3 regions of the Undibacterium sp. Tian12W genome follow, and region 3 is predicted to be linked to each of the others. Evidence: predicted binding sites of a transcription regulator. Region 3 holds the regulator's gene; each other region holds the start of a gene.
What was found. The regulator sigma-54, encoded in region 3, starts transcription at its own class of promoters, with help from an activator protein. The targets are predictions, from matches to a motif close to TGGCANGNAANCTGCTTT.

Region 1: ACO0LI_RS19790 (pilin) is a predicted target of sigma-54. The motif match lies at 4,068-4,085, and genes of this name have one in related genera.
Region 2: prpB (methylisocitrate lyase) is a predicted target of sigma-54. The motif match lies at 4,438-4,455, and genes of this name have one in related genera.

The regions. Positions count from the first base shown of each region.
Region 1 is NZ_JBMPPK010000015.1:168,624-176,402, reverse strand. Features, by position in the region: gene ACO0LI_RS19810 (tetratricopeptide repeat protein) at 1-1,047, opposite strand, end outside; gene ACO0LI_RS19805 (pilin) at 1,370-1,831, opposite strand; gene ACO0LI_RS19800 (pilin) at 2,135-2,587, opposite strand; gene ACO0LI_RS19795 (pilin) at 2,987-3,439, opposite strand; gene ACO0LI_RS19790 (pilin) at 3,559-4,023, opposite strand; gene ACO0LI_RS19785 (FHA domain-containing protein) at 4,463-5,071, opposite strand; gene ACO0LI_RS19780 (Stp1/IreP family PP2C-type Ser/Thr phosphatase) at 5,101-5,907, opposite strand; gene sucD (succinate--CoA ligase subunit alpha) at 6,397-7,278, opposite strand; gene sucC (ADP-forming succinate--CoA ligase subunit beta) at 7,297-7,779, opposite strand, start outside.
Region 2 is NZ_JBMPPK010000018.1:39,464-47,242, forward strand. Features, by position in the region: gene acnD (Fe/S-dependent 2-methylisocitrate dehydratase AcnD) at 1-1,645, opposite strand, end outside; gene ACO0LI_RS21755 (GNAT family N-acetyltransferase) at 1,728-2,201, opposite strand; gene prpC (bifunctional 2-methylcitrate synthase/citrate synthase) at 2,273-3,421, opposite strand; gene prpB (methylisocitrate lyase) at 3,507-4,397, opposite strand; gene prpR (propionate catabolism operon regulatory protein PrpR) at 4,605-6,242, shown strand; gene ACO0LI_RS21775 (response regulator transcription factor) at 6,359-6,724, shown strand; gene ACO0LI_RS21780 (chemotaxis protein CheX) at 6,721-7,332, shown strand; gene ACO0LI_RS21785 (diguanylate cyclase) at 7,333-7,779, shown strand, end outside.
Region 3 is NZ_JBMPPK010000015.1:7,573-15,351, forward strand. Features, by position in the region: gene ACO0LI_RS19095 (SIR2 family protein) at 1-3,376, opposite strand, end outside; gene hpf (ribosome hibernation-promoting factor, HPF/YfiA family) at 3,805-4,152, opposite strand; gene ACO0LI_RS19105 (RNA polymerase factor sigma-54) at 4,260-5,750, opposite strand; gene lptB (LPS export ABC transporter ATP-binding protein) at 5,762-6,517, opposite strand; gene ACO0LI_RS19115 (LptA/OstA family protein) at 6,519-7,082, opposite strand; gene lptC (LPS export ABC transporter periplasmic protein LptC) at 7,103-7,747, opposite strand; gene ACO0LI_RS19125 (KdsC family phosphatase) at 7,744-7,779, opposite strand, start outside.

The DNA of each region.
Region 1 (7,779 bases), 160 kb from region 3:
ATGATCGGGCTCTATTTCCAGCGCTCTGCGATAACTTTGTTCAGCTTCTGCCCTCATGCCGCGGTCAGAATAGGTATTCCCCATATTGCTGAACAAATTGAGTGAATTGGCATCCAGGCTAAGGGCACGTTGATAAGATGCCGTTGCCTCAAGGTAGCGCGCTGTTTCGTGATAAACAATGCCCAGATTGCAATGAAAGCGGGCAATCTCAGGTTGTAAGGATATCGCAGTTTTATAACACTTTTCTGCATCCTCAAGGCGAGTCTGCTTTTTATAGACATCACCAAGATTACAATGCGCATCTGCAAAGTCAGGACGTATTTTCAAGATAGCCTGAAAACATTGTGCCGCTTCTTCCAGCCTGTTTTTCTCCTGCAAAATCAAGCCGATATTATTGCGGGTTTCTACATGAAGTTCATTGATCTTCAGGGCACTATTAAAATAGCTTTCTGCCTCATCATATTTGCCGCGCTCTTTGCATATCATGCCGAGGTTACAAAATGCAGCAAAGTTGCCGGAATCGATTTTAATGGTTTGCTTGTAGTGATCTTCCGCTTCGTCCAGCAAGGACTGGCGCTGCAAAATAGTCGCTAGATTGAAGTGTGCATGACTGAAATTGGCTCTGAGTGCCAGCGCCTTGCGATACCAGGACTTGGCTTCATCCAGGTGCCCCAGCGATGTCAGCGTCACGCCCAGGTTAAAAAAAACGTAGTGAGACTCGGGGTGAAACTGGAGTATCTGCTTATACACTTGCTCAGCGTCTTCATAACGACGCAACTCATCGAGGCTGATACCCAGATTAATGGCTGCATCCAGAAAATCTGGCTTGATTGCCAGCGCTAGCCGGTAATACTTTTCAGCCTGCACGCAATTGCGTTGCTCATACCAGGAGTCACCCAGTTTATTGTTTAATTCTGCATCTTCTGGATGGATCAGCAGGGCCTGCTGATAGCTTTTTACTGCCTCAACAAAGTTTCTGTTTTTAAAAAACTCATCTCCGGCCGTCTTCAAATTGTCAGCACCGGTCTCTTGCAGATGCGTTGCCAAGCTAGCAGGCTCAGAGGTCTCTGGGGCCTGGACAGAGTTAGTGCTATTGTCAGCAGTTGAAGAAAATTTACTTTTAATCCAATTCAGCATTTGTCATTTCTCAAGTAAGCGCCAGCCATATTTATCTATTAGTCCAGATTGTAAATGTGGCGCACAAGTTTGAGCAATAAATCAGAACTGCCTTGCAAGTCCCGGGATGTCTTTTGCATATGACGGGTTGTTACCGGTAAGGCAAGGCGAGAAGTTTTTCTGTCATAGACAGAAATAGAGAAGATATGAGAACCCGCAAGCTGTTGATTGAGCTTGCGGGTAAATTGATATGTCAGCAACCGCCCTGGCCGGACTTCAAGCCGCGTATGGGGTCACAGATTGTGCCACTTGCTGTCCAGATCATGTTTGCCTGGCCACTGGAGATAGTCGGGGTCAATGTCACAGCCAAAGGTGCACCACCAGTCGTGGTTGCACCCGTTTGCGTTGCAGTGATAACGCCATTGCCCGCTGCTGTGGGGGCCACTGGCAAAAACTTGGTGGTGATGGGATAAGTGGGGATGCCATTGCTACCTATGGTAGAACAGCTTGCCCATGCGCCTTCCATTTGATAGCAAAGCGAAATCGCATGCTTCAGACTCTGCAACTCTGAAATTGCCCCGGCTGCGCGCGTGCGTGACGTATAGTCAGAATATTGAGGAAGCGCAATTGCGGACAGAATGCCGATAATTGCCACAACTATCATCAACTCTATCAAGGTGAAACCGCGTTGTACCGTCTGCGCAAATGATGTCATGTATTGTTACCTTATATAAGGGTTCATCGTAACTGAAGATACCATGCCGTCACGATGTAAACTGCATATCTTCTTGATTGATCTGGTCAAGTTCAAAAGCCAGCTTCTAGTCAGGCCTTAATTAAAGACAAAGGTGCTGTGACAAATTCTACTCCAATGAATTTCTTGCAAGCCATTAAATCTGGCACTGCCTGTTTATTTCACGCTTTGCAGGGCTTGATCAGCTTTTGTTATAAGCATAATTTGATCATCAAAATAAAAACCCACAATAACGTGGGTTCTTTTGGGAAGCCAAACCAGCTATTAAGGACAGCCGCCCTGACCAGCTTTCAAACCACGGATAGGATCGCAGACTGTGCCGGATGCTGTCCAGATCATGTTTGCCTGACCAGAAGAGATTGTTGGTGTCAGTGTCATCGTCAAAGGAGCACCAGCAGTTGTTGTTGCGCCAGTTTGTGTTGCACTGATGATACCCAGACCAGCTACAGTCGGGATTACTGGCAGGAATTTAGTCGTAACCGGGAAAGATGGAATGCCATTTGAACCAGTCGTTACACAGTTAGTCCACGCACCTTCGTTCTGGAAACAAATCGCCATCGCCTTCTTCAAACTCTGCAGTTCTGAAACTGCACCGGCAGCACGGGTACGGGATGTGTAATCAGAATACTGAGGAATAGCGATCGCTGCCAGGATGCCGATAATTGCAACAACAATCATCAATTCTATCAACGTAAAGCCGCGTTGCATTTTTTGCATAGGTAATTTCATTTGTTACTCCTACATGTAAAGGTTCTGTCTGTAAGCAAAAACAAGTTTATCGAGATGAAATATGCTTCACTATCGCTTGGCGAGCTTCGTAGTAGATGCCTCACCCAGCGTCAAAAACATATTAAGCACACGCTTACTATCGATTAACTTATTGCAAATAAGCAGTTTTTTATTATTCGACTTGCAATTTTACTTGCCAATAATAATTTTGCTGTCTCATTCATTACTTGGTACAAATTGAGTTCATTGCCAATATCTGCTGAGAAATATTACTAAAAAACAATTTCCCATATTTAATATTTGGCATTTATGAATATATTTTTGATCACTTGCTAAAAAAAAAGCCCACCATAATAAAGTGGGCTTTTTTGACAATCAAACCAGCTATTATGGGCAGCCGCCTTGACCAGCTTTCAAACCACGGATTGGATCGCATACTGTGCCAGATGCTGTCCAGATCATGTTTGCTTGACCAGAAGACACTGTTGGTGTCAATGTCAGTGTCAAAGGAACACCAGCAGTTGTAGTTGCACCAGTTTGTGTTGCAGTGATGATACCCAGACCAGCTGCAGTTGGGATTACTGGCAGGAATTTAGTTGTAACTGGGAAAGATGGGATACCGTTAGAACCTGTAGTTGCACAGTTAGTCCATGCACCTTCATTTTGGTAGCAAATTGCCATTGCAGATTTCAGACTATCCAGTTCCGAAACCGCGCCAGCTGCACGAGTACGGGATGTGTAATCAGAATACTGAGGGATAGCGATCGCTGCCAGGATACCGATAATTGCAACAACAATCATCAATTCGATCAACGTAAAACCACGTTGCACGGTTTTCATATTTAATTTCATTTGTTGCCTCATTATAAAATTGAATCTTTAAAAAAAATTGTCCAGAGGTTCATAACAAAAAAAGCCCACAACAATGAAGTGGGCTTTTTTGACAATCAAACCAGCTATTATGGGCAGCCGCCTTGACCAGCTTTCAAACCACGGATTGGATCGCATACTGTGCCAGATGCTGTCCAGATCATGTTTGCTTGACCAGAAGAGATTGTTGGTGTCAATGTCAGTGTCAAAGGAACACCAGCAGTTGTAGTTGCACCAGTTTGTGTTGCAGTGATGATACCCAGACCAGCTGCAGTTGGGATTACTGGCAGGAATTTAGTTGTAACTGGGAAAGATGGGATACCGTTAGAACCTGTAGTTGCACAGTTAGTCCATGCACCTTCATTTTGGTAGCAAATTGCCATTGCAGATTTCAGACTATCCAGTTCCGAAACCGCGCCAGCTGCACGAGTACGGGATGTGTAATCAGAATACTGAGGGATAGCGATCGCTGCCAAGATACCGATAATTGCAACAACAATCATCAATTCGATCAGTGTAAAGCCGCGTTGCAGCTGTTTAGGGATAGCTTTCATTATGAACTCCAGGAAAAGTTGAAATCAGGGACTACGGTTCACATGTAGCAATCACCGTGCCAGTTTGTGTTTACTGCGCAACTTCGCATTTTCTTATGCATAAATCAGCGATTCCATAAGCCATTGATTAACTAGTGACGAAATGCGTCAACAATTGCAATTTAATCAATGCAAATATTTGTCAATGTTTGTGTAAGATCACAAAGACGACTGACAAGTCTGTCAGTCATGTAAAAAATTGTTTCAACACTTGATGAAAATATGAAAATTTTTTTACTTGGCAACTGCCTGACATATGTAGCGTAAGCGCAAGCACATGCGCAGTGGATGTGCAGCCAGGTCATCTGGCCCATCAAATGAAGCAAGGGAAGTTTTTCCAGGCAATTTCAAAGTCTGGCTTGTCCCTGCCCTGGTGGCTCAGGCAGGGACGAAATGAGTTCTAGTAGAAAATCACTGCCATTTTTGTCCCTGACAGCTCTATCATGTCAGCATGCTTGAGGGTATGAGGTTTGTCTTTGATGGACTGGGTATTGACGGTCGCAGCAGCATTACCCTCGACCTGTGCAATGACATATTCCTTGCCTTGCTGGGTAATCGCAATGACCTGGGTGCCAGGGCTGCCTATTGTAGTGACGGGCTTTACAAGATTGAGTTCCTTACCTGCATTAGGGCCAGTCATGACCTTGATCTTGGCTCTTGGCTTTTCAACTGCGGCCGGTTGCGCCTGGCCTGGCTCAGGCACAAAAGTCTGCTTGCCTGACTCTTCTACCTGGAAACGCAATTTGTATTTACCGATGTCGATGACATCATCGTGCTGCAACAAATGTTTTTTGACAGGCTGCGCATTGACCATGGTGCCATTGGTGCTACCAAGATCAAGTACAAAAGAGCCACTGGAAGAAGTATCAATTGCGGCATGCTGACCACTGACAGTCAGGTGATCAATGACGATATCATTACTGGGGCGCCGGCCTACGGTAAGGCGTGATTTGCTGATAGTGATTTCTTGCTGAACCAAACCATTAAAGGTGACGATAATTTTCGCCATAAATCTCTCATCAATTCATAATCCCCGACCTACCGGGTAAATGTTCTTTGTAACCAGGACTTGTTTTCTTCACTCACCAGCCTGAACAGGACTACGGAAATATTATCCAGCCCGCCCCTGTCCTTGGCAGCATCGATCAAGGCTTCGGCACAAGACTGAAGCTCAGACCCGTGCTGCCTGATCAAGGATTGGATTTCATCATGCCCGAGCATATCGGTCAATCCATCTGAACACATCAGATACAAATCTTCTTCTTCAGTATGGTGTGTATGCAACTCTGTATGCACTTCTTCCAGAGTCCCCACCGCCCTGGTGATCAGGTTCTTAATAGAAGAATAACGTGCTTCTTCTTCAGTCACCAGGCCTGCATTGATCTGTTCCTGCAATACCGAATGATCCTGCGTCAGACGTGTCAGCTCGCCCGCACGATAACGATAGGCGCGCGAATCACCGACGTGTGCTAGCAAAAGCTTGTCTTGCAAACAGCATGCCACCACCACGGTAGTGCCCATGCCTGCGCATTCTGGATTGGTCAGCGCTGTATACAAGACATTGCGATTGGCCTGCTCGATTGACTCTGTCATCCAGCGTGCCATCGCCAGCGGCCTTGGCCCCATGGACGGGAACCAGATGGCATCCATCTTGCTACATAAATATTCAGCAATGATTTGGGCGGTCATGGCGCTGGCGACTTCGCCCGCGTTATATCCCCCCATGCCATCGGCCAGGACCGCACAGCCATAGTCGGCACAAACGACGATGGCATCTTCGTTATGCGACCTGACCAAGCCCGTATCAGACAGGGCAGCAAATTCTAGTACACGCTGGTATGACATCAATAAATGTTGGGATACATCCTGAGGTGAATAAATTTATATGAAACAGATAATATTTTAGAATTATTTTTAAATTATTTTAATCAGGGCTTAAGCAAATATTCTCCTGACTTTGCCCGCACCGCCAGTAAACAGCTTACCTGGACACGACGCGTAACATATCATCATGTAGCGTCGATGGCATGACGCAGCCTGAAATTTTGCGTAAACCCTCTGTTTCTAGTGTGCAGAATTGCGTTCTTGCTCGCCCCTTCACTGATTATCGACGCAATACGCCGCATCATCAGGTAAGCAAATCAACTAAGCAAATCAGCTAAACAAAACATACCAAAACATACTGAATTCAATAGAGATTAACCACTGATGTTCAAGCTTAACATTAAGGAAATCTATTTGCACGGATATCCACCATAAACCCGGCCATAAATAAAAAAAGAGTCGCAAAATTTGCGACTCTTTTTCATCTACGACAGCTTTACAGCATTGAGCTTACAGCATGGCTTTCAACAAACGCGCCATCTCTGACGGGTTTTTAGTGGCCTTGATGCCGCATTCTTCCATGATGTCGAGCTTGGCTTGTGCAGTATCGGCACCACCAGAGATCAGCGCGCCAGCATGGCCCATGCGCTTGCCCGGAGGCGCAGTAACACCAGCGATGAAGCCAACAACCGGCTTCTTCATGTTGTCGCGTACCCAGTAAGAAGCATTCGCTTCATCAGGGCCGCCGATTTCACCGATCATGATGACAGCATCAGTATCTGGATCATCATTGAACATCTTCATGATGTCGATGTGTTTCAGACCATTGATAGGATCACCACCGATACCAACAGCAGAAGACTGACCCAGACCCAGTGCAGTCAATTGACCCACTGCTTCATAAGTCAGAGTACCGGAACGGGAAACCACGCCGATACGACCTTTACGGTGGATATGGCCTGGCATGATGCCGATTTTGATTTCGTCTGGAGTGATCAGACCTGGGCAGTTAGGGCCGAGCAATTTTGTTTTGCTGCCGGACTTAGCCATGCGGTCTTTCAACATCATCATGTCACGGACAGGGATGCCTTCAGTAATGCAAATTGCCAGATCCAGGTCAGCTTCAACGGCTTCCCAGATGGCAGCTGCTGCGCCTGCTGGTGGAACGTAGATGACGGATACTGTCGCGCCAGTTGCTGCTTTAGCTTCAGATACGTTAGCAAAAATCGGGATGCCTTCGAAATCTTCGCCAGCTTTTTTCGGGTTCACGCCAGCGACGAAACAGTTTTTACCGTTTGCGTAATCGCGGCACATGCGAGTATGGAACTGGCCAGTTTTGCCAGTGATACCTTGGGTGATGACTTTAGTGTCTTTATTGATCAGGATGGACATATCTGTTCCTTGCGATTATTAAGCTTGAGCTGCAGCAGCTGCAACAACCTTCTGTGCTGCTTCTTCCATCGTGTCAGCCGCGATGATAGGAAGGCCAGAGTCAGCCAGCATCTTCTTGCCGATGTCTTCGTTAGTACCCTTCATACGCACAACCAGTGGTACTTGCAGGGAAACTGCCTTGGATGCAGTGATCACGCCTTCAGCGATCACGTCACAACGCATGATGCCGCCGAAAATGTTGACCAGGATGGCTTTCAGGCCTGGATTTTTCAACATGATCTTGAAGGCTTCAGTGACTTTTTCTGCTGTTGCACCACCACCTACGTCGAGGAAGTTGGCTGGTTCGCCGCCGAACAGTTTGATAGTATCCATGGTTGCCATCGCCAAACCGGCACCATTCACCAGGCAGCCGATATTGCCGTCAAGGGAGATGTAAGCCAGGTCAAATTTAGACGCTTCGATTTCAGCTGGATCTTCTTCATCCAGATCGCGGTAAGCCAC
Region 2 (7,779 bases), on a different contig from region 3:
CTGCATCCAGACCCAGCACGTCTTTCTCGATATCAAAACGGATAGTGCCAGCAATCGCGTATGCCACGACCAGTGGCGGTGAAGCCAGGAAAGCCTGTTGTGCATACGGGTGGATACGGCCATCAAAATTACGGTTACCCGACAACACTGCTGTCGCATACAGATCACGGTCTATGATTTCTTTCTGGATGACAGGATCAAGCGCACCGGACATACCATTACAGGATGTGCAGGCATAGGCAACCACACCAAAACCGAGTTGCTCCAGCTCAGGCATCAGATTGGCTTCTTCAAGATACAGGGTCACGGCCTTGGAGCCAGGGGCCAGTGAACTCTTGACCCAGGGCTTACGAGTAAGGCCCAGCTTGTTGGCATTGCGTGCCAGCAAACCGGCAGCCACCATATTGCGGGGGTTATTGGTATTGGTGCAACTGGTGATAGCAGCAATAATGACGGCACCGTCTGGCATCAGGCCAGGTTCGTTTTCAACCGTGCCGCTGATGCCACGCGCTGCCAGTTCAGAGGTTGGTACACGCTTGTGCGGGTTAGACGGGCCAGCGATATTACGTACGACAGAAGACAGATCAAACTTCAGTACGCGTTCATATTCCGCATTCTTCAGGGTATCTGCCCACAGGCCAGTTTCTTTGGCATATGTTTCTACCAGCTTGACGAGTTCATCATCACGGCCTGTGAGTTTCAGGTATTTGATGGTTTGATCATCGATGTAGAACATCGCTGCAGTGGAACCAAATTCAGGTGCCATGTTGGAAATGGTGGCCCGGTCACCCAGGGTCAGGTGAGATGCACCTTCACCATAAAATTCCAGGTAAGACGACACGACTTTTTGATTGCGCAAGAATTCTGTCAATGCCAATACCGTGTCTGTTGCGGTGATGCCTTCTTGCGGTTTACCTGTCAGTTCGACGCCGATGATGTCTGGCAAACGCATCCAGGATGCACGACCGAGCATGACGCTTTCTGCTTCCAGTCCACCGACACCAATCGCGATCACACCCAGCGCATCGACCATGGGTGTATGACTGTCGGTACCGACCAAAGTATCTGGATAAGCTACGCCATCAGTCACTTGCACGACTGGCGACATGCGTTCCAGATTGATCTGGTGCAGGATGCCATTGCCAGGTGGGATCACATCAACATTCTTGAATGCCTTTTTGGTCCAGTTGATGAAGTCAAACCTGTCTTCATTGCGCCTGTCTTCAATCGCACGATTTTTGTCGAAGGCGTCGGGATCAAAACCACCGCATTCGACCGCCAGAGAGTGATCGACTACCAGTTGGGTAGGCACGACAGGATTCACAAGTGCCGGGTCACCACCTTGCAGGGCAATCGCATCGCGTAAACCCGCCAGATCGACCAACGCAGTCTGGCCCAAAATATCATGGCAAACCACACGAGCCGGGAACCACGGAAAATCCAGGTCGCGCTTGCGTTCTATGAACTGGCGCAGTGAATCAGTCAGCGTAGCCGGGTCGCAGCGGCGCACCAGGTTTTCTGCCAGCACGCGTGAGGTGTATGGCAGCTTGTCATAGGCACCTGTCACGATGGCATCTACTGCTTCACGTGTATCAAAGTAATCCAGAGTAGTGCCAGGTAGTGGCTTGCGGAATTGAGTATTCATGGCTCGCTATTTTTTTAAAATTAGTATTCGGTGTTCAGAAGAGATAAGACAGCAACTCAGAGTTACAACCCATAGTTACAATTCAGAGCTGCAGCTTGAATCCTTCATGTGATGCTGTGAAGCCCATGCTTCCATAGAACCTGTGCGCCTGTATGCGCTTTTTGTCGCTGGTCAGTTGCACCAGTTGGCAACCGCGTTCACGTGCAAGGGCGATGGCCTGTTCTATGAACCAGTGGCCTATGCCCTGCCCGCGCAGATAGCCATCAACCCGCACGCTTTCTATCATGGCGCGGGTAGAACCTTTCCTGCTGAGGCCGGGGATGAAAGTGACCTGCTGCATGGCGATGATGCGGCCATCCAGCTCGGCCACCATGAGGAACTGATTGTCGTCGGCTGTTATACGCTCAAAGGCCTCGGCATAACATGCCTCCTCCGAGCCTACACCTTCACGGTTCTTGCCCAGGTCATCATCGGCGATGAGTTCCAGCAGGCGCGGCAGATCCTGCCTCACAGCGCGTCTGATGCTGAGTCTGGACAGGTCTGCCTGCACTTTCATATTACAACCTCTGGCTTATTTATTTTCGTTGATTTATTTTCGTTGATTTATTCTCGTTGATTTATTTGCGCTTATTTACGCTTGTTCAATGGAACAAATTTCAGATCTTCAGGGCCGACATAATTGGCACTTGGACGAATGATCTTGTTATCGATACGCTGTTCTATGATGTGCGCAGCCCAACCGGACGTGCGCGCAATCACGAACAAAGGCGTGAACATGGCAGTCGGCACACCCATCATGTGGTAAGACACAGCAGAGAACCAGTCAAGGTTAGGGAACATTTTCTTGATATCCCACATCACTGTTTCCAGACGTTCGGCGATATCAAACATCTTCATTGCGCCAGCTTCTTTGGACAGGTTGCGCGCCACTTCCTTGATGACCTTGTTACGTGGATCAGAGATCGTGTACACAGGGTGACCGAAACCGATGACGACTTCCTTGTTTTCTACACGTTTCTTGATATCTGCCTCTGCTTCATCAGGGTTGTCGTAACGCTTCTGGATTTCAAACGCGACTTCGTTGGCACCACCATGTTTAGGGCCACGCAAGGCACCGATCGCGCCGGTGATAGCGGAATACATGTCAGAACCTGTGCCAGCGATGACGCGGCCAGTAAAGGTAGATGCATTGAACTCATGTTCTGCATACAGGATCAGCGATGTATGCATGGCTTTTTCCCAGGATGCGCTTGGTTTTTCACCATGCAGCAAATGCAGGAAATGGCCGCCTATGGACTCATCATCCGTTTCCGTTTCTATGCGTTTGCCATTATGGCTATAGTGATACCAGTACAGCAGCATGGAACCCAGCGATGCCATCAGACGGTCAGCGATGTCGCGTGCACCTGGGTGATTGTGGTCATCTTTTTCTGGCAATACGCAACCCAGTGCGGAAACACCAGTACGCATGACATCCATAGGATGGGATGATGCAGGCAGCCATTCCAGTGCCGCCTTGACATTCGCTGGCAAGCCGCGCAGGGCCTTCAGTTTGGCTTTGTAGCCACGCAATTCTGCAACAGTAGGCAATTTGCCGTGCACCAGCAAATGGGCAATTTCTTCAAACTCACAGGCATCTGCCACGTCCAGGATATCGTAACCGCGGTAATGCAGGTCATTACCGGTTTTACCTACCGTGCACAAGGCAGTATTGCCAGCAGTAACGCCAGACAGGGCGACGGATTTCTTAGGTTTGAAAGGAACTGCTTCAGTCATGATTATTTCTCCAGAGGTTCATATTCAGGGCTGTTCCCATCCGCCAACTTGATGTGGCACAAGGACGGGACAGCTTATATCATTATTATTTGGCTTTTTGCTGAGCAAACAGGGCATCGAGCTTTTGCTCAAAGTCGTGGTAGTTGATGCGCTCATACAATTCCATACGGGTTTGCATGGTATCGACGACATTCTTTTGCGTACCATCACGACGTATTGCGCCATAGACGTTTTCTGCTGCCTTGTTCATCGCACGGAAAGCGGACAATGGATACAAGACCAGGCCCACATCCACAGCGGCCAGTTCTTCGACAGAATATAAAGGAGTAGCGCCAAATTCAGTGATATTTGCCAGGATAGGTACTTTGACAGCATTGGCGAATTGCTTGTACATCGCCAGTTCAGTGATGGCTTCCGGGAAGATCATGTCGGCACCAGCCTCTACGCATGCTAAAGCACGGTCTATCGCCGCTTCCAGACCTTCAACTGCCAGTGCATCGGTACGCGCCATGATAACGAAATTGTCGTCAGTACGGGCATCGACTGCCGCCTTGACGCGATCTACCATTTCCTGCTTGCTGACGATCTCTTTGCCAGGGCGATGGCCGCAACGCTTGGCACCTACCTGGTCTTCGATATGTATGGCAGCGGCGCCAAACTTGATCATGGATTTGACGGTACGTGCCACATTGAAGGCAGAGGAACCAAAACCGGTATCCACATCGACCAGCAAAGGCAAGTCGCAGACATCGGTAATACGGCGTACGTCTGTCAATACGTCATCGAGATTGGAAATACCCAGGTCAGGTAAGCCCAGGGAACCAGCAGCGACACCGCCACCAGAAAGGTAAATCGCCTTGAAACCGGCACGTTTTGCCAGCAAGGCATGGTTGGCATTGATTGCACCAACTACTTGCAGCGGGGATTCTTCCTGCATCGCCTTGCGGAAGGCGGCACCTGCGGAGTATGTACTCATGTGTATGCTTTCAGGTTAATGAACAGATTCTGGGCAGCATATTGCAATCAGCGTGCCAGCTTTTCACTCTCCCTGATGTTTCAGGCTGATATGTATATAAATCAACTACTTATTCGCGTCGATGCCAGAATAAAATCTGTGCAAGGGCGTAGATTTGTTTCATAATGATGTTTCATATTGAATTTTGAAACATCAATTGAAACGCACATGAAACAACCTTCTGCATTACGCGATACCCACGACAAACCTGTCATCTGGACAGTCTCCATCTCGCGCCTGTTTGATATGTTCCGCGACATCATGGTTGAATATGATGTCAGCGCCGATATAGAACCCATACACATGGGTTTCGAAGAGGCCGCCCAATATCTGAAAGAGCGCCTGCAGACCGAGAGGTGTGATGCAGTCATTGCAGCAGGCTCTAATGGTGCTTATCTCAAGAACCGCCTGCCCGTCCCGGTAGTTATTGCCAAGGCCAGTGGCTTTGATGTCATGCAGGCATTGGCAAGAGCGCGCAAGGTGTCGCCTGCCATAGGTCTCATCAATTATCAGGAGACCATGCCAGAACTGGCGGATTTCAAGACGACCTTCGGCTTCCCGCTGGAACAACGCACTTATGTCACAGAAGAAGATGCGCGTGCCCAGATCAGTGAGCTCAAGGCGGGTGGTGTCAAGGTCATCGTCGGCGCGGGTCTTATTACCGACCTGGCTGAGGAAGCCGGCTTGACCGGCATTTTCATGTATTCCGCCACATCGATACGGCAGGCTTTTGATGATGCACTGGAAATCGCTCGCCTGACACGACTGGAATCCACCAGAGGCAGACATCACCCTGCTGCTGAATCTTTGCGCGCCAAGCATGGCCTGAATGATTTGCGGGGTGAGTCTGCCATCATGCAAGCCACCCGCAAGTCCATCGCCCTGTTTGCCCGTTCCCCGGCAACAGTGTTGTTACAAGGTGAAACCGGGACGGGCAAGGAATTGGCGGCTCAGGCGCTACACAGGGAGAGCACGCGGGCACGCCAGCCCTTCGTCGCCGTGAATTGTGGTGCAATTGCCGAAAGCCTGCTGGAATCTGAACTGTTTGGCTATGAAGAAGGGGCTTTTACAGGTTCGAAACGTGGCGGCCATGCAGGTTTGTTTGAAATTGCCCACAGAGGGACAGTATTCCTCGATGAAATTGGGGAAATGCCACTCCCCCTGCAAACCCGGCTTTTGCGGGTATTGGAAGAACGCGAGATCAACCGAGTGGGCAGCATGCGCCCTATACCCGTAGATGTGCGTATCGTCAGCGCTACTCATTGCGACCTCGAAAGCCGGGTAAAAGAAGGAAAGTTTCGTGCTGACCTGTATTTCCGCCTTGCCGTACTGCGCCTGCACTTGCCTCCTTTGCGTCAGCGTCCTGACGACCTGCTGCCCCTCGCAGTATGGTGCCTCAAGCATGCGCTGGCTGCCATGGGTGCCAGGCCACACGCCAACCTGCATGCTGAAATAGCCACTTGCAGCAGTCTGCTGCAAACCTATGACTGGCCAGGAAATGTAAGAGAATTACGCAATCTCATGGAGCGCCTGGCCCTGTTCCTGGCGGCAGAACCCCTGCAAGCACTGACACCCGCTTTCGTGGCGAAAATCTTGCCTGAACTGCATATACAACAACCTATACAACAGCCTATACAACAGACCACCACAGAGATGGCAGGCAGATCAGGCAACATTGGCGATCTGGCTGCAACAGAGCCCCTGGAACTGATCATGGAAAAATTCAAGCACAATCGTGAAGCAGCGGCAGACTATCTGGGTATCAGCAGAACGACTTTGTGGCGGCGTTTGAAGCAAAAAGCGTAATCATTTGAAACATTAATTGATCATCTGGAGGGCGAATTTTGTGTCGCTCTAAGGTAGAATGAATTTGCGCTGCCACTCACAACCTTTGGGTGCACTTATCTTGCATAAAAAATATTATGAAAAAAATACTAATTGTTGACGACAGTAAAGTTTCCCGTATGGTGATCCGTGCGCACGTCAAAGCAGTGCATCCAGACTGGGAATTTTTTGAGGCGGGCAGTGGCGAAGAAGCCATCAAGTCAGTCATAGAAAACAAGCCCGATTTTTGCACGATGGACATCAACATGCCAGGCATGCTAGGCACTGATGCCGCAGAGCAAATTTTGCAGCAACATCCTGAAGTGCGCATCGCCATCTTTTCAGCGAATGTGCAAGACACCATGCAAAACCGTGCGACCTCAATAGGCACCATTTTTGTGGCAAAACCGGTGACTGAAAAATCCATCACGATTGTCCTTAACTATTTCGCGAGCGGAAAATGAATTCCCTGACCGAACTTCATCTCGATGCTTTAAGCGAGGTCTTCAATGTCGGTGCTGGCAGGGCTGCTGCCAGCCTCAGCGATATTGTCGGTGAAGAAGTTCGCCTGTCTGTTCCCTCGGTCGAAATTCGCAAGTCCTCAGAAATAGATGTTTCTTCCATGGGTTTGCAGAGTGATCGCTTTGGTGCGGTACACCAGACTTTCAGCGGCTCTTTTGAAGCAGAAGCCATATTGTTGTTCACTGAAGAACATGCACTAAAAATCGTGCGTGACATGATGGGCTCGCAAATCAGCCTCGAAGATCTGGCTGAATTTGAACAGGAAGCGATGTGCGAGCTGGGTAATATCATCCTCAATGCCTGCCTGTCGGCGATGGCAGATATGCTCAATATTCCCTTGAACTGTTCTCTGCCAGATTACTCCGTGGCCAGCACAGAAGAAATTTTCCGCCGCGTCAGCAATGATCTACAGCAGCCTTATGTCCTACTGCTGCATATCGACCTGGCGATAGAAAGCCGTCATTCAGAAGGACATTTGATTTTCTTGCTGAGTTCGACTTCCCTGACAGATTTGGTGACGCAGCTTGATCGTTTTCTGGGAGCTGTTTAAATGGCGCAGTTGATGCCTGCTTCTGCCTATCGGGTGGATGAGATATTAAATACCATCAGCCTGGGGCTGATTGTGCTTGATGCTGACCAGACTGTACTCTTATGGAATGGTTGGGTAGAAAGATATAGCGGCATCCCAGCCAGCCAGGCCATGGGCAAGCATGTCTCAGAAGCCTTTGAAGAACTGCCCAGCCGTGCCATATTAAGCGCAATTACCAACACCCTGAGCTATGGCTTGCCCGTCGTCTTGTCGAACGCCCTGCACCGCTCCCCTTTACCCCTGTTCCAGCGTAGCGAACAGGATGTTGAGAAAAAACGCATAGACCAGTCCGTCACCATCACCCCTATTGCAGCGGAAGATGGCACACGTCAGTGCCTGATACAGATCAGTGATTCAACGACGTCCATCAAGCGCGAAAAAATCCTGCGCACACATTCTGAAGCCTTG
Region 3 (7,779 bases):
CAAGTAGAATCGAGCGAGAAAGCACATCTCGATATTTCGAGGCAGAGTTATTGAATTCTACGACGAAAGCATGGCGCACCTCCTTAGTTAAGCATCTGGTGAACAACCAAGATATTCGATCCTGAAGCATAGAGAATGACCTTGGGTCACTTTCCGTTTTAAGCCAATCCAACCACCATTCGATTGGCCCTATTTCTATACGTCCGAGAGGACAATCTCCTGGAGTGTAAACTTGGTCGATAATAGCCAAAGCGAGATCATATTCACGCAACTTCAAAAGCTGCACAAAAAGCACTTCATTTCCGGCCCAGTTAATGTCAATCTGTTGAAGAAGATGTGTAGGTTCTTGTCTTCGCTGCTCGGGTGACATGTTGACGAGTTCACATAAAGCATTGATTACGTGAGAGACTTCTGTTTGTATTGCGCAGTAAAGTAGTGATGCCTTTGCTATCCCCGATCTTTCCATTGCCATTGTCTTAACGATCTCTGCAATGTCTTGCCGTCCCGAACAAAGACCTTTAAGCGCTTTGAGTGCCCAGGAGTCTTCTTTGGGATCGTCCATCATTGTGATCAGTCGATTTAGATGTTCAAGTGTGAAAGAAGTCCAAGAAAGCTGCCGCTCTTTTTTACCGAAACCAACGATGAAACAGATCGCTGTAGCGGCTTTATTAATGCCGCGAAGCAAGAGGTCTCCAGCAAGCTCTAATGCTTCCGTTGAATGTTGCCCCCAGAGAATGTCGCACAATATACGCGCATGTATCTCCGATATAGGCGTTGACTTGGCAATAGGCACAAATTCTTCTTTTATGGAGGAAATGTTAATATTGGTCAGAAACTCTGCCGCCCCTGAGATGAACCCAAGAGCAGTGTCATCATTAGAATCAGGCGTTACTTCGTCCGAAATGGAGTTTGCCAATAAGGCAATTTTTCTGATGTCCTCACAGATGGCAAAAGGTTTGAGGGGCCTTGCGATACCGTTGACACAATAATTGTAATCTGACCGAGCCTCTACCATCTCGCGAAGCATTTCGTCTTTGATTTCGGCACCTTTCAAATCAATAAGGCGCTTCACCGCGGCGCTTGCAACAGTGCTTCCAATTTTTAATAGTGATCGCAATTGCGGCTCGTGGATTTCCGAAATTGGCAGTAAAGATTCGATATACCATCCAATCCGCGTCTCAAATTGATCAAATCCCTCTATGCGATCAGGAACCTTGGTAAGCAGCTTTGTCACGACATCATCGCGCCCCACCTCAAGATATCTCACTGCATTCAATGCAAGGGCGAAGTCAGCATTGACTATGTCGTTGAAAAATGCTTCAGCTTGTGAGTCGGGTAAAAGACTAAGGGAGAGAAACAGTGCCTGATCCCATCTTGTTAGCGTTAGTTTCTCTTTGAGAATTTGTGGAGTTATTAGATACCGGCGGGCAAGTTCTTTGGCTGCTAAATATTCAGTGATCGACTGATGTACGAACGCAATCCGTCCTCCAATGTGAGGAATCAAAACAGAAATTGAAACAAGCCAATTAGCTATATCTTGCGCATTAATATTCGAAAATCCAGTTGCTTCGATATTCGCCCTCAAAACGCGGAGAAGATCCGACAAAGGATATGCCTCTTCGCCGCGATTGATTGCGTCATATGCGGCAAGAGACAATGCTTTTTCTATTTCGAATGCTTTACCGAATCGTTCAACAAATGCGTTGTCTATATTGATAAAAAACGAATCGTAGAAGTCTCTCGGATGCGCCTGAGGTGGCAGGAGAACCGCACCGCTTATGATGAATTGAAAATAGAAGGGCTTTTGTAACAATTGCCGGATTTCCTGTTCAAAACGACCAGAGATATTGATTTTTCTCTGACTGATTTCTGCTGACACAACTTTGTCATCTATTTGGTCGAGGTAATAAGCCGGGAATTCCAATTTGTCGAGACCATCGTTCGTTCTTGAGCCAATTATCAGAGATGACCACCCAACACCGTCAGCAAATCTAGAAAAATCGGCTTCATAGGTGCCAGTTTCCCAATATTCTCTGGGCATTTCATTAAATGAATCTAATAACACCTTAAACCGAAATCTCTGATTCATCTCATAGAACGGCAAACTAACAGGTAGTGTTTGACTCACTAGCTTGGCAAGATCTCCACGATATAGCTTAAGATCAACTAGAACTGGAATAACTACAGACGATTCGTCGAACGGTTCTGAAAGACAGATTTCATGAAGCTTGTCCGCCAATCTCGCTGCGGCTTGCTGAAGCGCATATGATTTTCCTGCGCCTGGTAATCCAACAAGAATGGCGCGTTCTGGCCCCTCAGCTAAAAATTTGTCAACTGCGTAGTGGTCAAATTTGTTCGATTGCTGGTAAAAATTGCTGTGTCTCTTAGTACTAAGCTCTGTATGCACTCGGATTTCGAACTCAGGAATTACCTTTGGTGCACGTGACAATCGCGCTGCGTGACGTGCCAATGAAAGAACTTGGTCTGGGGAGCACGCGTCATTGCATGTATCATTTAGGCTTGGAGCTGAGGCCGTTGATTCAGGCCTAGAAAGCGAGTCAAGAAGATCGAGCAGACGGGTATGCTCTTTCGTCCCGTTCTGATTAATTGTTGTTGTGTAATTAACGAGGTGGATGCCATAGTTACGTCTCCAGTAGTCAGTTTCCGCCTCAGTCAAGTCGGCCATAATGGCATAGTGGTCACGAGTGCCACCTTTGTAAGTATTCGCAAGTAGATCCCGGACGTAAAGAAAATCTGGATCTCGCAAACCAAACCCAAGGTAAACAACTGGTCGACTTGCTAGCAGTATTTTCAAAGATTCTAATGCATTCTGTCGTTCTCCTTGAGGAAGTAATTGTCGATACTGCTCGCGCGTCAGAATTATGCTGTCACTGTCTGCCGCATCACCGTGAGGCTTAAAGACAAAGTCAATGGCGCGAGCGTGGATAATTTCGGCGGTTTCAGTCAGATGTCGATTCGTTATTGGTGGACGGAAAAATCGATCTGGTTGCCATTGCCGGAGAGCTTCTTCAATGAGATTATCGTAGTTCGTTGTGACAAAGCAGCGGGTTCTCAAAGCTACAATTTTTCTGTGAATATCATGCGGTCTAGCGACGCCATATCGACATGTGGCCCGAATAAAGTCGCCAATCTGCTGCTTCGTTAATTTATCAAACCCGTAGCTTGCAGCTTGTAATAGGTCACCACGGCCAACCTCCGCACGAACAAGCTCGGCGTTGGCACCTACTGATTCGACAAATTTCGCAAGTTCTTCAATTAGTCCTGACCAAGATGGAAGCCCTGACCATAATGATATTCCAGACCCAATGAATAAGACTGTATCTTCTTGAGTGAGAATTTGTTTCAGCTTATCCATAAAACTTTCCATTTTGTGATTGAACATTTACTGAATTTGAACAGTTAACCTTACAATACAGTGAATGAATACTATCTTCAATACTCGGAAAGTGCAGCTAAGTACCACGATTGTTGAAGCAACTAATCACAGACATAATACGTGCGCACATTACTTGAAGCTTTTTGCCCCGGCTTGTATCGACAGGGGACAAACGTTTTAGTCAAAGTACGTCATTTAACGAGCGACATGGCATGCCGCGAACGCCACTGGATTCCAGCTAATAGCACGCTGGAATGACGTTAATATGTATGCGGATTGTCTCAGAGTAATTCAGTTACTGATTGATGTAAATTGTTAACCTCAAAACCATTCACCCAACAAAAAGGACGCCTTCTAGCGTCCTTGTTTTGGATGTCCACAACCCTGTCAGGGTAAGGACTGGGGTCTTATGAAGCCGATGCCGGATCAGGTATGTGCTTGATGGCGTCGTGCTGATGGTCTTGCATTTTATCTTTATGCTTGATGACCTGGCGATCAAGTTTATCTACCAGTGCATCGATTGCTGCATACAGATCATGCGCCAGGCTTTCAACGTGAATATCTTTACCGCTGATATGCAAATTGATGTCGGCTTTGTGTCGTTTTTCCTTTTCCCGGAGCTTGTCCACCGTCAGGATGACGGCGATATCAATGACCTGGTCGAAATGCCGCCTGATACGTTCTAGTTTGGTATGTACATATTCACGAATTGCAGGAGTTACTTCGACGTGATGTCCACTGATGGTGAGATTCATACTGTGCTCCTATAGTGATGTTGCTTGCTATAACGATACGCTCTCAGCATTTATTTGCCTTGAGCTAAATCATATATAGCAATTCAAACCGTGATTACAAGGACTGCTTACAAAGATTTACGCAAACTGACTGGGGGGATTTTGAGGGCTTCACGGTATTTGGCAACTGTCCGTCGGGCAATTACCATGCCCTGTTCACCCAGCATGTCTGCAATTTTGCTATCAGAGAGTGGGCTTTTCTGGTCTTCTGCTCCTATCAACTGCTTGATGAGTGCACGTATCGCGGTGGAAGATGCTTCACCCCCTGTTTCCGTCGCGACATGGCTGCCGAAAAAGTACTTCAACTCAAACATGCCATGTGGGGTCAACATGTATTTTTGGGTTGTTACACGTGAGATAGTGCTCTCGTGTAATCCTAGTGTATCAGCAATTTCGCGCAAAACAAGGGGGCGCATTGCAACAGCACCGTGCGTGAAAAAATTGCGTTGCCTTTCGACTATGGCTTGTGCAACGCGCAATATAGTCTCAAAACGTTGCCGCATATTCTTGATGAGCCAGCGGGCTTCCTGCAATTGCGCGCCCATGCCAGCCTCGCCACGGTTTTGCTTCATGATGTTGGCATACATGCTGCTTACCCGCAGCCTGGGCATGACATCCTGATTCAGCATGACTTGCCAGCCGTTGCCGGATTTTCTGACGATCACATCTGGTACGACATAGTCCGATTCATCGGCAGCAAAGGCCAGGCCAGGTCGTGGTTTGCACAGGCGGATAATGGTTTGTGCATCGCGCAAATCTTCGTCGTCGCAATCGAAGATTTTCTTGAGTTTGGTGAAATCTCTTTGTGCAAATAAAGCCAGTTGTGTTTCAACAATTTGCAATGCCAGCCTGCGTGTGACGAAAGCAACTTTTGGCAGACGCCTGATTTGCAAGGCCAGGCATTCAGACGGGCTGCGCGCACCGACACCTGCCGGATCAAAGCTTTGCAGCATGTTCAGCGCAAACGCCAGCTCTTCTGGTTCTACGCACAGTTCCAGTGGTAAACTGGCATGTATTTCATCTAATGTTTCGGTCAGGTAACCGTTATTGTCGAGCGCATCGATCATCAACTCGACCAGGGCACGGTCACGCGGTTCGCGCAGGTTAAGACGCATCTGTTCCTGCAAGTGCTCACGCAGGGTGATATGGGCTGCACCGAGCTGCGGGCGGCCATCTTCATCATCGCCAGATTTGCTGCCATGCTGTACATCATCAAAGCCCCAGTCTTCTTCGCTGGAAGTGGTGCTGTCATTGCTGATGACGGTTTCTGCATCTGCGGCAGTCGGTTCTGCTGACCTGTCACTGTCTTCTCTTGCTGCCGGTGCTTCCATGCCGGCATCTGCAGAAGTACTGCTGGTATTGATGGCACCATCGGCCAGCAGGCGTACGGCGTGATCGAGGGGATCATCGACACGTTCCAGCATGGGGTTATCGGTCAGCAGCGTCTCCAGCTCCTGATGCAATTCCAAAGTGGATAACTGCAATAATCGTATTGATTGCTGCAATTGCGGCGTTAAGGCCAGATGTTGTGAGGTACGTAGTTGCAGGCTTTGTTTCATGATGATTCCCGTCACATCCGGAAGTGTTCTCCGAGATAAACGCGACGTACAGATTCATTTTGTATGATGTCGTCAGGCTTGCCGCTGGCAAGTACCGCGCCCTGGTTGATGATATAGGCGTGATCGCAGATGCCCAGGGTTTCGCGTACATTATGATCGGTGATCAAGACACCTATGCCGCGTTCCTTGAGGAAGCGCACGATGCGTTGAATTTCGATGACGGCGATAGGATCAACACCGGCAAAGGGCTCATCGAGCAAGACAAAGCGTGGGTTGGTCGCGAGTGCGCGGGCAATTTCGACGCGGCGGCGTTCACCACCTGACAGTGACAAGGCCTGGCTTTCACGTATTTTTTCTATCTGCAAATCTGCCAGCAGGGCATTGAGCCTTTGCTCAATTTTCTTGGCACCGAGATATTTGCCTTCGCTGTCTTTTTGCAATTCGAGTACGGCACGGATATTGTCCTCTACCGTCAGCTTGCGAAATACCGAAGCTTCTTGCGGCAGGTAAGACAAACCCAGTACGGCGCGTTCATGGATAGGCAGTTGAGAAATATTCACGTCATCGATCGTGATATCCCCTGCGTCGGAAGGTACCAGGCCGACGATCATGTAAAACGAAGTGGTTTTGCCTGCGCCATTCGGGCCCAGCAAACCCACGACTTCGCCACTTTTCAATAGCAGTGAGACATCGCGCACGACCTGGCGCGCGCCATAGCGCTTTTGCAAGCCCTTGACAAGCAAGGTGCTGCTTGACTGTGCAGTCATCTTATTTAGCCTGTTTTTCTGGTTTTGGTTGCAAGGTGATGGTGATATTGCCTGAACCATCTACATGCTGGCCACTGGTCGAATTCGTGCCAACAAAAACATCATTCTTGCTGTCATAAGACAGGTATTCACCTTCCTGTTCCTGGGTGACGCGTTTGCCTTCGAGGTAGCGTACCTTGGCCTTGGAAATGAATTTGACGATTTCTGTACTCTGGTTGTATTCAGCACGGTCAGCTTCGCCATCTACCCACAGATCAGGGCCACCATCGCGTTTCTGGCGGAAGGTGACTTTGCGGCCACTGCCACCTGTCAGAACAACAAACTGATCGCCATTCGGGGCTTCGGTCACGACGGCACTCTCAGAAGTGACGGTCAGGGTGCCGCGCACCAGGGACACGCCCTTGGATAATCTGCTGACGCTGGCTTTGCCATCACTGATGCCATAACCTGCTTTGATGATGGTTTCTTTATTACTATCGGCTTTTTCTGCATTCGCAGAAACACAGGCCAGGCCCAGGCAGGCCAGGCTGATCAAGCGTGTGACGCTAAATGATGTTTTGATCATGTGCATATTCGCTTTCTTGCTTATTTATTCCCGGTTTTGGGGGCGGGTTCACGTTTCTTGAGTTGAATGTAAACCTTGCTCAGCAATTCCAGGCCTTGGGTTGAATTATTGGCAATCATGCCAGTTGCAGTTGAGTGCAGTTTGCCGGTCGTAATTGAAACCGGTTTGTCGGTTTTAACGATATCGTCATCCGGCAGGAGCAAAAGATAATCAGACTCCACACGCACGAATTGTGAACTCAGGCCCTCGGGCCTTTCCATGCTGACATTGTCATACAGATGAACCATGTCATGCTCGCGCTTGGGCGTGGTCAGCGATGATTTTTGCGATACCACGGCGAGTTCAGCACGCAGATGCAGCGGTGGTCTGTCCTTGTCAAAGCTGTTGATCTGCGGGTGCTTGATTTCTATATTGTCAGTCCGCGGCAAATGCACCAGGCTGTCACCAGTGATATGGTAATTGGCCTTGCCATTGTTCGATAACCGGATGAAATTGAATTTCTCGACATAGTAATCAGGCGCTGATCTGGCGGAAGTGCGGTTTTGCTCATCGTCGGCATGCCGGCGTATGACTTCCATGACCCAGATCGTGCCCATGGTGATCACGCCCAGCAGGATCACGGCCAGCCAGATGCGGAAGCGGTCTATGGTCATTTGGGGTTTCATGTCAGATATGCTTGTAAAGCCTGTTCATATTT